Butyricimonas faecihominis: one gene and its partner. The protein of the gene in region 1 binds, or shares a complex with, the protein of each later gene. Links are inferred from orthologs where the notes say so. Each region holds a gene or a part of one and is shown on either strand. Other genes may lie near its edges.

Evidence for each region. The genes of interacting proteins can lie anywhere in the genome.
Region 2: the proteins of secY (region 1) and secA are in contact, whole or in part, in a crystal structure (PDB 3DIN), measured with the Thermotoga maritima proteins. The link is inferred for Butyricimonas faecihominis from one-to-one orthologs. Residues at the interface, in WP_004081795.1 of Thermotoga maritima: Glu108, Gly109, Glu110, Glu111, Ala236, Glu237, Arg238, Arg239, Ile240, Thr241, Ile242, Gln243, Tyr244, Ala245, Arg246, Arg247, Val248, Thr249, Gly250, Arg251, Arg252, Val253, Tyr254, Gly256, Ala257, Ser258, Thr259, Tyr260, Leu261, Pro262; in WP_004082002.1 of Thermotoga maritima: Glu261, Ala262, Arg263, Lys300, Ala301, Arg302, Thr303, Ile304, Ile305, Leu323, Tyr324, Asp325, Pro326, Val329, Ser330, Tyr333, Ile336, Lys340, Phe345, Val349, Glu363, Phe364, Tyr374, Ser375, Gly376, Gly377, Glu393, Ile395, Thr482, Ser483.

The regions. Positions count from the first base shown.
Region 1 is NZ_AP028155.1:3,940,829-3,943,784, reverse strand. It holds secY (preprotein translocase subunit SecY), read right to left. Parts: upstream 2,173-2,956; coding sequence 829-2,172; downstream 1-828. Other genes in the region: rpsE (30S ribosomal protein S5), read right to left, coding at 2,943-2,956; rpmD (50S ribosomal protein L30), read right to left, coding at 2,748-2,930; rplO (50S ribosomal protein L15), read right to left, coding at 2,274-2,720; map (type I methionyl aminopeptidase), read right to left, coding at 34-804; infA (translation initiation factor IF-1), read right to left, coding at 1-23. UniProt on the Escherichia coli protein: The central subunit of the protein translocation channel SecYEG. Consists of two halves formed by TMs 1-5 and 6-10.
Region 2 is NZ_AP028155.1:559,937-565,528, forward strand. Bases 683-4,553 are described here. They hold secA (preprotein translocase subunit SecA), read left to right. Parts: upstream 683-1,062; coding sequence 1,063-4,353; downstream 4,354-4,553. Other genes in these bases: R8806_RS02370 (hypothetical protein), read left to right, coding at 683-965; lgt (prolipoprotein diacylglyceryl transferase), read left to right, coding at 4,442-4,553. Outside these bases: upp (uracil phosphoribosyltransferase), read left to right, coding at 1-496; more of R8806_RS02370, read left to right, coding at 639-682; more of lgt, read left to right, coding at 4,554-5,281; R8806_RS02385 (nucleoside deaminase), read left to right, coding at 5,296-5,592. UniProt on the Escherichia coli protein: Required for protein export, interacts with the SecYEG preprotein conducting channel.

The DNA.
Region 1 (2,956 bases):
TCTATCGAAGGCTGTTTCGCCATAATTCAATTTTTACAATTTCCTGTCTTCTATATATTCAAATGTCGACAAAATATCAGCTTCTCCTTTCCGAATAGCCAACGTATGCTCGAAATGTGCGGCTGGCAGATGATCTCTTGTCTTTATCGTCCACCCGTCTGCCATCTGGAAAACGTTACGGGCGCCCAAGTTAATCATGGGTTCAATAGCGATCACCATTCCGATCTTCAATTTACATCCCTGCCCTCTCCGTCCGTAATTCGGCACTTGAGGTTCTTCATGCAAGTTCTTTCCCACGCCATGACCGACCAGCTCTCTGACAACAGAGAATCCGTTCGCTTCGGCATACGACTGCACGGCATAACCAATATCTCCTATCCTCATTCCCGCAACAGCCTGCTCTATCCCTTTGTACAAGCTATCTTTTGTCACTTGTAAAAGCTTTTTCACTTCATCACTAATCTCCCCGACAGCAAAAGTATAGGCGCTATCCCCATAAAAACCATTCTTCACAACCCCGCAATCAACGGATACGACATCACCTTCCTCTAAACGACGAGAGGACGGAATCCCATGAACCACTTCGTCATTCACTGAAATACAAAGCGTGTTCGGGAACCCTCCATACCCGAGAAATCCGGGAATGCCACCATTCGAACGAATAAAATCCTCAGCGATCTTATCCAACTCTAAAGTCGAAATACCCGGGCAAATGTGTTTGGACACTTCACCCAAAGTCCTTCCTACTAATTGGTTGCTTTCCCGCAATAACTCAATCTCCTCCTGTGTCTTTAAAAAAATCATGCCGCAAAAGTACAATTTATTTTCTTAATATGCAGCAGGTCCTCCAGGATTTTTACCTTTAATACGTCCCGATTTCATCAACCCGTCATAGTGACGCATCAACAAGTGTGATTCGATTTGTTGTAATGTATCCAACACTACACCAACCAAAATCAACAAAGACGTACCTCCGTAGAACTGAGCAAACTGGTGGTTAACACCCGAGATCTGGGCGAAAGCCGGAAGAATTGCTACAATTCCCAAGAATATAGATCCAGGAAGTGTGATTCTAGACATAATGGTATCGAGGAACTCCATCGTTTTTCTTCCCGGTTTTACACCCGGAATAAATCCACCGTTCTTCTTCATATCCTCAGACATTTGCATCGGATTCACCGTGATAGCCGTGTAGAAATAAGTAAACGCGACAATCATGATAAAGAACGTGAAGTTATACCAGAATCCAGTGAAGTTTGAAAATGCTGCAGCAAAACCGGATAATGATTCCGAATTTGCATAGTTAATCAAAGAAATAGGCAATAACATGATAGCCTGAGCGAAGATGATAGGCATAACCCCGGCCGCGTTGATCTTCAACGGAATGTATTGACGAACGCCACCGTATTGTTTGTTACCCACGATTCTCTTGGCATACTGTACAGGCACTTTACGTGTTCCCTGTACAAGCAGGATTGATCCGCAGAATACCAAGAATAATATAATCAACTCGATCAAGAACGCTACCAAACCTCCTCCTTGTTGAGAAACTCTGGAAGTTAACTCTGCAATGAAAGCGAATGGTAAACGAGCGATGATACCGATCATGATGATGATGGACACACCGTTACCAATTCCCTTATCAGTAATTCTCTCTCCCAACCACAGGACAAACATTGAACCTGCAGCCATGATCACGATGGACGGGAGCTGGAATTGCCAAAAACCAGTAGATACAAAAGCCTCTGCCGGTACCTGAGCTTTCAAGTTTGTAAGATACGCCGAACCTTGTAATACCAGGATAACTAATGTGAGGTACCGCGTAATCTGGTTAATCTTACGTCTACCGCTCTCGCCTTCCTTCTGTAAGCGCTGGAAATAAGGAACCGCAATTCCCAATAACTGCACAACGATGGACGCGGAGATGTAGGGCATAATACCTAACGCAAATACCGACGCGTTCGAGAATGCACCTCCTGAGAACATATCCAACAAGCCTAACACTCCGCTGGATGTCTGATCTTTCAGAGCCTGCAAACCATGAGGGTCGATACCCGGCAGTACGATCTCTGTTCCTAACCTGTAAACGAGAATAAGCCCAAGCGTAGTAAGAATCCTAGTCTTGAGCTCTTCTATTTTCCAAATGTTCTTTAATGTATCAAATAACTTCATAAGTTCTTTCTTTTAAGGCATTGATTTGGGATTTTGTTAAAGTTGCTTCAAAAATAGTAATTCTATTTTAAAAACAACTTTAAACTCCCAAATTTTTAATCTTACAATTTAACCACTGTTCCGCCAACAGCCTCGATAGCGGCTACCGCTTTAGTGGAGAAAGCATCAGCTTTCACCTCAAGCTTAGCAGTTAACGCTCCGTCACCTAATACCTTAAGAAGATCGTTCTTAGACATTAACCCGGCTTGAATCAATACATCCCGGTCGATCACGGTAAGATTATCTCTTTCAGCCAGAGCCTGAAGCATCCCTACATTGATAGCTTTATATTCTACTCTGTTTATATTTTTAAAGCCAAATTTCGGTACACGTCTCTGCAAAGGCATCTGTCCACCTTCAAAACCAATCTTAGATTTATAACCTGATCTTGATTTGGCTCCTTTGTGCCCTCTTGTAGAAGTACCTCCTTTTCCGGAACCTTGACCACGACCAATTCTCTTTTCTCTGTGAGTTGATCCGGCAGCCGGTTTTAAGCTACTTAAATCCATTGTATACTCTTTAAATAGGTTTAACAATTACTTTACTTCCTCCACGCGCACGAGATGTTGCACTTTAGCAACCATTCCCATGATTTGCGGTGAAGTTTCGTGTTCAACACTGCTGTTCACTTTCCCGAGGCCCAGTGCGTTCAAAGTAGCAACTTGACGTTTATCACTACCAATTCTACTTCTTACCAATGTAATTTTAATCTTTGCCATCGTTATTCCAGTTTATCCGTTAAACA
Region 2 (5,592 bases), 3.4 Mb from region 1 along the record:
GCGACAAGTACAGACACCGATTAACGTGGCTGATGTCAGATTGGCAGACGAAGAGGTGGTGGTGGCATCCGTGTTGCGTGCAGGATTACCTTTTCATCAAGGTTTTTTGAACTATTTCGATCGTTCCGGGAGTGCTTTTATTTCGGCAAGAAGAAAATATAAAGAAAATCATATTGATTTTGAAATTCGTTTCGATTCTATTTACACGCCAAGTTTGGAAGGAAAACAGTTATTGCTGGTAGATCCGATGTTAGCCACGGGAGGTTCTATCGTGGTGGCTTATCACGAGTTATTGAAACAGGGAGGAAGGCCCGCACACACGCATATTGCGGCTATTGTTTCCAGTCGTCAAGGTATAGAAAAACTTACAGAGGCTTTGAAAGATGAGCCGGTAACGATCTGGACGGGAGCATTGGATGAGCATCTGACAGAGAGTTGCTATATCGATCCGGGAATTGGTGATGCCGGAGATTTGGCTTTCGGGGAAAAGCTGTAAGAGTAAGATTTTGTGATTGGCGATTAAATGATTTCGTGATTACAAAGAGTATTGGATGGTAGGAGGGAATCATGGAATCTAAAAAGATAAAAACTAAAAGATAAAAACTGAAAGTTAGGAGAAAAGCATTATCTTTGGCGGTATGGAAATGAATAAATATTTGATAGCAGCTTTGTATGTTGTTGCTGGATGCGTGGCAACCCTGCCGATAAATGTGCGTGGGGGGAATGTATCCGTTAGGACAGATTGCTATCGTTTGTTGGTTTCTTCTACCGAAAAGGTAATCACGATTTCTACTGAGAAAAGATCCACGGAGGATTTCGATTATGGCGATTTCTACAATCAGAGTCACGCGGAAACCGTGGATGCTGTAAAAGTTTATACTACTTATTCGTCTGTTGTACTACCGGGTTGGAAAGTCCCGGAAATTGCAGCAAATCCCATCCGGGCTCCCGGGAAAATGGAATGATTTCGGATTTATGATTTTAGATTTACGATTGAATGACTAAAGGAGATTTGTGCTTGGTCATTTTCAATTTTCAATTTTCAATTTTCAATTATAAACTATGGGATTTAACGATATATTAAAAAGTCTTTTTGGTAACAAGTCTGATCGTGACTTGAAAGAATTATTGCCGATCGCGTCAAAAGTAAATGCAGAGTGGGAAAAGATCAAAGGCGTGAGCCATGATGAGTTGAGACAGATTTCAGCTGATCTGAAAGCAAAGATTCACGCTCACGTGAAGGAAGAAGAGGATGAAATTGCTTCTTTGAAAGCAAGAGTAGAGAATGAGAAACCTTCGATCGAGGAAAGAGAGGAAATTTATAACCGGATTGATAAGCTGGAAGAACAGATTAACACGAAGTTAGAGGATGTTCTAAACGAAATATTACCTTTGGCGTTTGCCGTGATGAAAGATACGGCAAGACGTTTCAAAGAAAATAAAGAGATCGTCGTGAAGGCTAACGATTTTGATCGTGATTTGGCCGTAACGAAAGATTTCGTGGAAATTGACGGTGAGGATGCCGTTTACTTCAACTCTTGGTTGGCCGGAGGTAACGAGGTTACCTGGGATATGGTTCACTATGACGTGCAGTTGATAGGTGGTTCCGTGTTACACCAAGGTAAGATTGCCGAGATGGCTACCGGTGAAGGTAAAACGTTGGTAGCTACCTTGCCTGTATTCTTGAATGCCTTGACTGGTCGCGGGGTACACGTGGTTACGGTCAATGATTACCTGGCAAAACGTGACTCCGAGTGGATGGGACCTCTTTATATGTTCCACGGGTTGTCTGTTGACTGTATTGATAAGACAGAGCCGAACTCTCCGGAGAGACGGAAAGCTTACCAGGCAGATATTACTTTCGGAACAAATAATGAATTTGGTTTCGATTATTTGAGAGATAACATGGCTATTCACCCGGAAGACTTGGTACAACGCAAGCATCATTATGCGATTGTCGATGAGGTCGACTCCGTGTTGATCGATGATGCCCGTACCCCGTTGATTATTTCCGGTCCGGTTCCGAAGGGGGACATTCAGATGTTTGACGAGTACAAACCTCGTGTGGAGAAGTTGGTGCGTATGCAGCGTGAGTTGGTTGCCCGGATTTTCACGGAAGCTAAAACGTTGTTGGCTAGCGGTGATCGGAAACAAGAGGAACAGGGGGCTATATTGTTGTTGAGAGCATATAAGGGATTACCCAAATATAAGCCATTGATCAAGTTCTTGAGTGAACAAGGAAACAAGGCAACCTTGGTGAAAACCGAGAATGTTTATATGCAGGAGAATAACCGTCGTATGCCGGAGATTACGGATGAACTTTATTTCGTGATCGATGAGAAACAGAACTCTATCGATTTGACGGATAAAGGGCATGATACGATTACGGCCGCGGGTGAAGATCCGAACTTCTTTATCTTGCCGGATGTGGGTTCTGAATTGGCAGAGATCGATAAGATGAACCTGACTGAGGAAGAGAAGCTGGAGAAAAAAGACCAGATGGTGCAAAGTTATGCCGCCAAATCTGAGCGTGTACACACGGTGAACCAGTTGTTGAAAGCATACACGTTGTTCGAATTGGATGTTGAATACGTGGTGATTGACAACAAGGTGAAGATCGTGGACGAGCAGACGGGACGTATCATGGAAGGACGCCGTTATTCAGACGGTTTGCACCAAGCTATCGAGGCGAAGGAAAACGTGAAAGTAGAGGCTGCCACGCAGACATTTGCCACGATCACCTTACAGAATTATTTCCGTATGTACCATAAGTTAGCCGGTATGACCGGTACGGCAGAGACGGAAGCGGGTGAGTTCTGGGATATTTACAAATTGGATGTTGTGGTTATCCCGACCAACAAACCGGTGATTCGAAAGGATGCTAATGACTACGTGTACAAGACGAAACGTGAAAAATATAATGCGGTGATCGAGGAGATTACCCGATTGGTTGGAGAAGGCCGCCCGGTGTTGGTGGGTACGACTTCCGTCGAGGTTTCCGAGTTGTTGAGCCGTATGTTGAAATTGCGGGGTATCAAGCATAACGTATTGAATGCGAAGTTGCATCAACGGGAGGCAGATATTGTTGCAGAGGCCGGTAAATCACAGGTAGTTACGATTGCAACCAATATGGCCGGTCGTGGTACCGACATCAAGTTAAGTCCGGAGGTACGTGCAGCGGGAGGTTTGGCCATTATCGGTACGGAACGTCACGATTCACGTCGTGTAGACCGTCAGTTGAGAGGTCGTGCCGGACGTCAGGGAGACCCGGGTTCTTCTCAGTTCTTCGTGTCATTGGAAGATGATTTGATGCGTTTGTTCAGTTCCGAGAGAATCATTCGGGTGATGGACCGTTTGGGACACGAGGAAGGTGACGTGATTCAGCATTCCATGATTACCAAATCTATCGAGCGTGCACAACGTAAGGTGGAGGAAAATAACTTCGGTATTCGTAAGCGTTTGTTGGAATATGACGATGTGATGAACTCTCAACGTGAGGTGATCTACAAGAAGAGACGTCACGCTTTGTTGGGAGAGAGAATCGGAGTGGATATTGCCAACAATATGTATGATGTTTGCGAGACATTGGTGGAAGAACACAAGGATGCTAATGATTTGGAAAGCTTCCGTATGGATGTGTTGAAATATTTTGCCGTTGACTTTGATATAAAAGAAGAGGATTTCCAGAAGACTTCTGCCAACAATTTGACTGAGAGACTGTACAAGGAGGTTCGGGATACATTCAGTCGTAAGACGGAGACTATCGCTAAACAGGCGTTCCCGGTGATCAAGAATGTTTTCGAGCAGAGAGGAGAAATGTTCAAGAATATAGTAGTGCCGTTTACCGATGGGAAACGGGCTTACAATGTCGTGGCTAATCTTGAGAAGACGTATAAATCTGAAGGTGAGGAGTTGATCCGTGCTTACGAGAAGTCTATCATGTTGGCTCATATCGATGACGCATGGAAAGAGCATTTGCGTGAAATGGATGATTTGAAACAATCCGTGCAGAATGCAACTTACGAGCAGAAAGACCCGTTATTGATCTATAAGTTCGAGTCATTCAACTTGTTCAAGAGTATGGTGGACAAAATCAACAAGAATGTCGTGTCTACTTTGATGAAGGGACAAATTCCTTTTGAGGCTCCTGAAGAAGTGAAACAGGCTGAAGAGAAACGAACCGATTTAAGCAAGATGCGTACGGGACGTAGTGATGCTCCTGCCGCTCAGACCAATCAAGCTCCCCGTAAAACCGAGCCCGTGAAAGTGGGTCCCAAGGTAGGACGTAATGATCCGTGTCCTTGCGGAAGTGGTAAGAAATACAAGAATTGCCACGGGAAGGGGGAAGAATAGACTGATTCGGTGATTAAGAGATTTGATGATTCCGTGATTATGCAATCATTGAATCTCTTAATCATAATCACTAAATCACAAAATAATTATGGTTTCATTATTTATCAATTGGGATGTTAGTCCCGAATTAATTAGTTTAGGTGGTTTCTCGATTCGTTATTACGGGTTATTATTCGCCTTGGCTTTCGTGTGCGGGTATAAGGTAGAGGAGAAGATGTTCAAGTCGGAAGGGTTGAGCCAGCAGTGGTTGGATAAGTTGTGGATATACGTGGCGGTTGCCACGGTGATCGGGGCCCGGTTGGGACATTGTTTCTTTTATGATTGGGCATATTATAGCGCTCATCCGTTTGAAATTATTCTACCGGTTCGATTCCAACCGGAATTCCGTTTTACCGGATATCAAGGGTTGGCTAGTCACGGGGCTGCAATCGGTATTATTGCCGGGTTGTGGTACTATTCCAAGAAGGTAAGTAGGAAATCAATATTCTGGATTTTGGATCGTGCTGTAATTCCAATTGCGTTGGCAGGATTTTTTATCCGTATGGGAAATCTGATGAATTCGGAGATTGTCGGTTTACCGACTGATCTGCCTTGGGGATTCCGATTTGTACATTCCGGAATGCCTGATCCGTCGACACCCCGTCATCCGGCACAGTTGTATGAGGCGATTTGTTATCTGATCAGTTTTGCTGTTTTAATGCATTTGTATTGGAAGACGAAAGCGAAAGATCGTCAGGGCTTTCTTTTTGGAATGTTTTTGGTACTGATCTTTACCGCTCGTTTTGTGATCGAGTTTGTGAAAGAGAACCAGGAAGAATTTGAAAATGCCATGACCTTGAATATGGGACAATGGTTGAGTATTCCTTTTGTATTGATCGGGATTTACATGATTTGGAGAAGCGGGAAAAAGATAAAAGTTAAAAACTAAAATCTAAAATTAAAATGGCATATAATCCGGAGTTTATGAAGGAGGCAATTCGTATTGCCGTGGAGAACGTGGAGAATGGGACAGGAGGACCGTTCGGGGCGGTAGTTGTACGGGATGGTAAGATTATCGCAACCTCCGGGAATACGGTTGTGCCGGATAATGATCCCACGGCTCACGCGGAAGTGAATGCTATTCGTAGGGCTTGTAGGCAACTTGATTCTTTCCAGTTGAAAGGTTGTGAGATTTATTCCAGTTGTGAACCGTGTCCCATGTGTTTGGGGGCAATATACTGGGCTAGACCTGAACGGGTG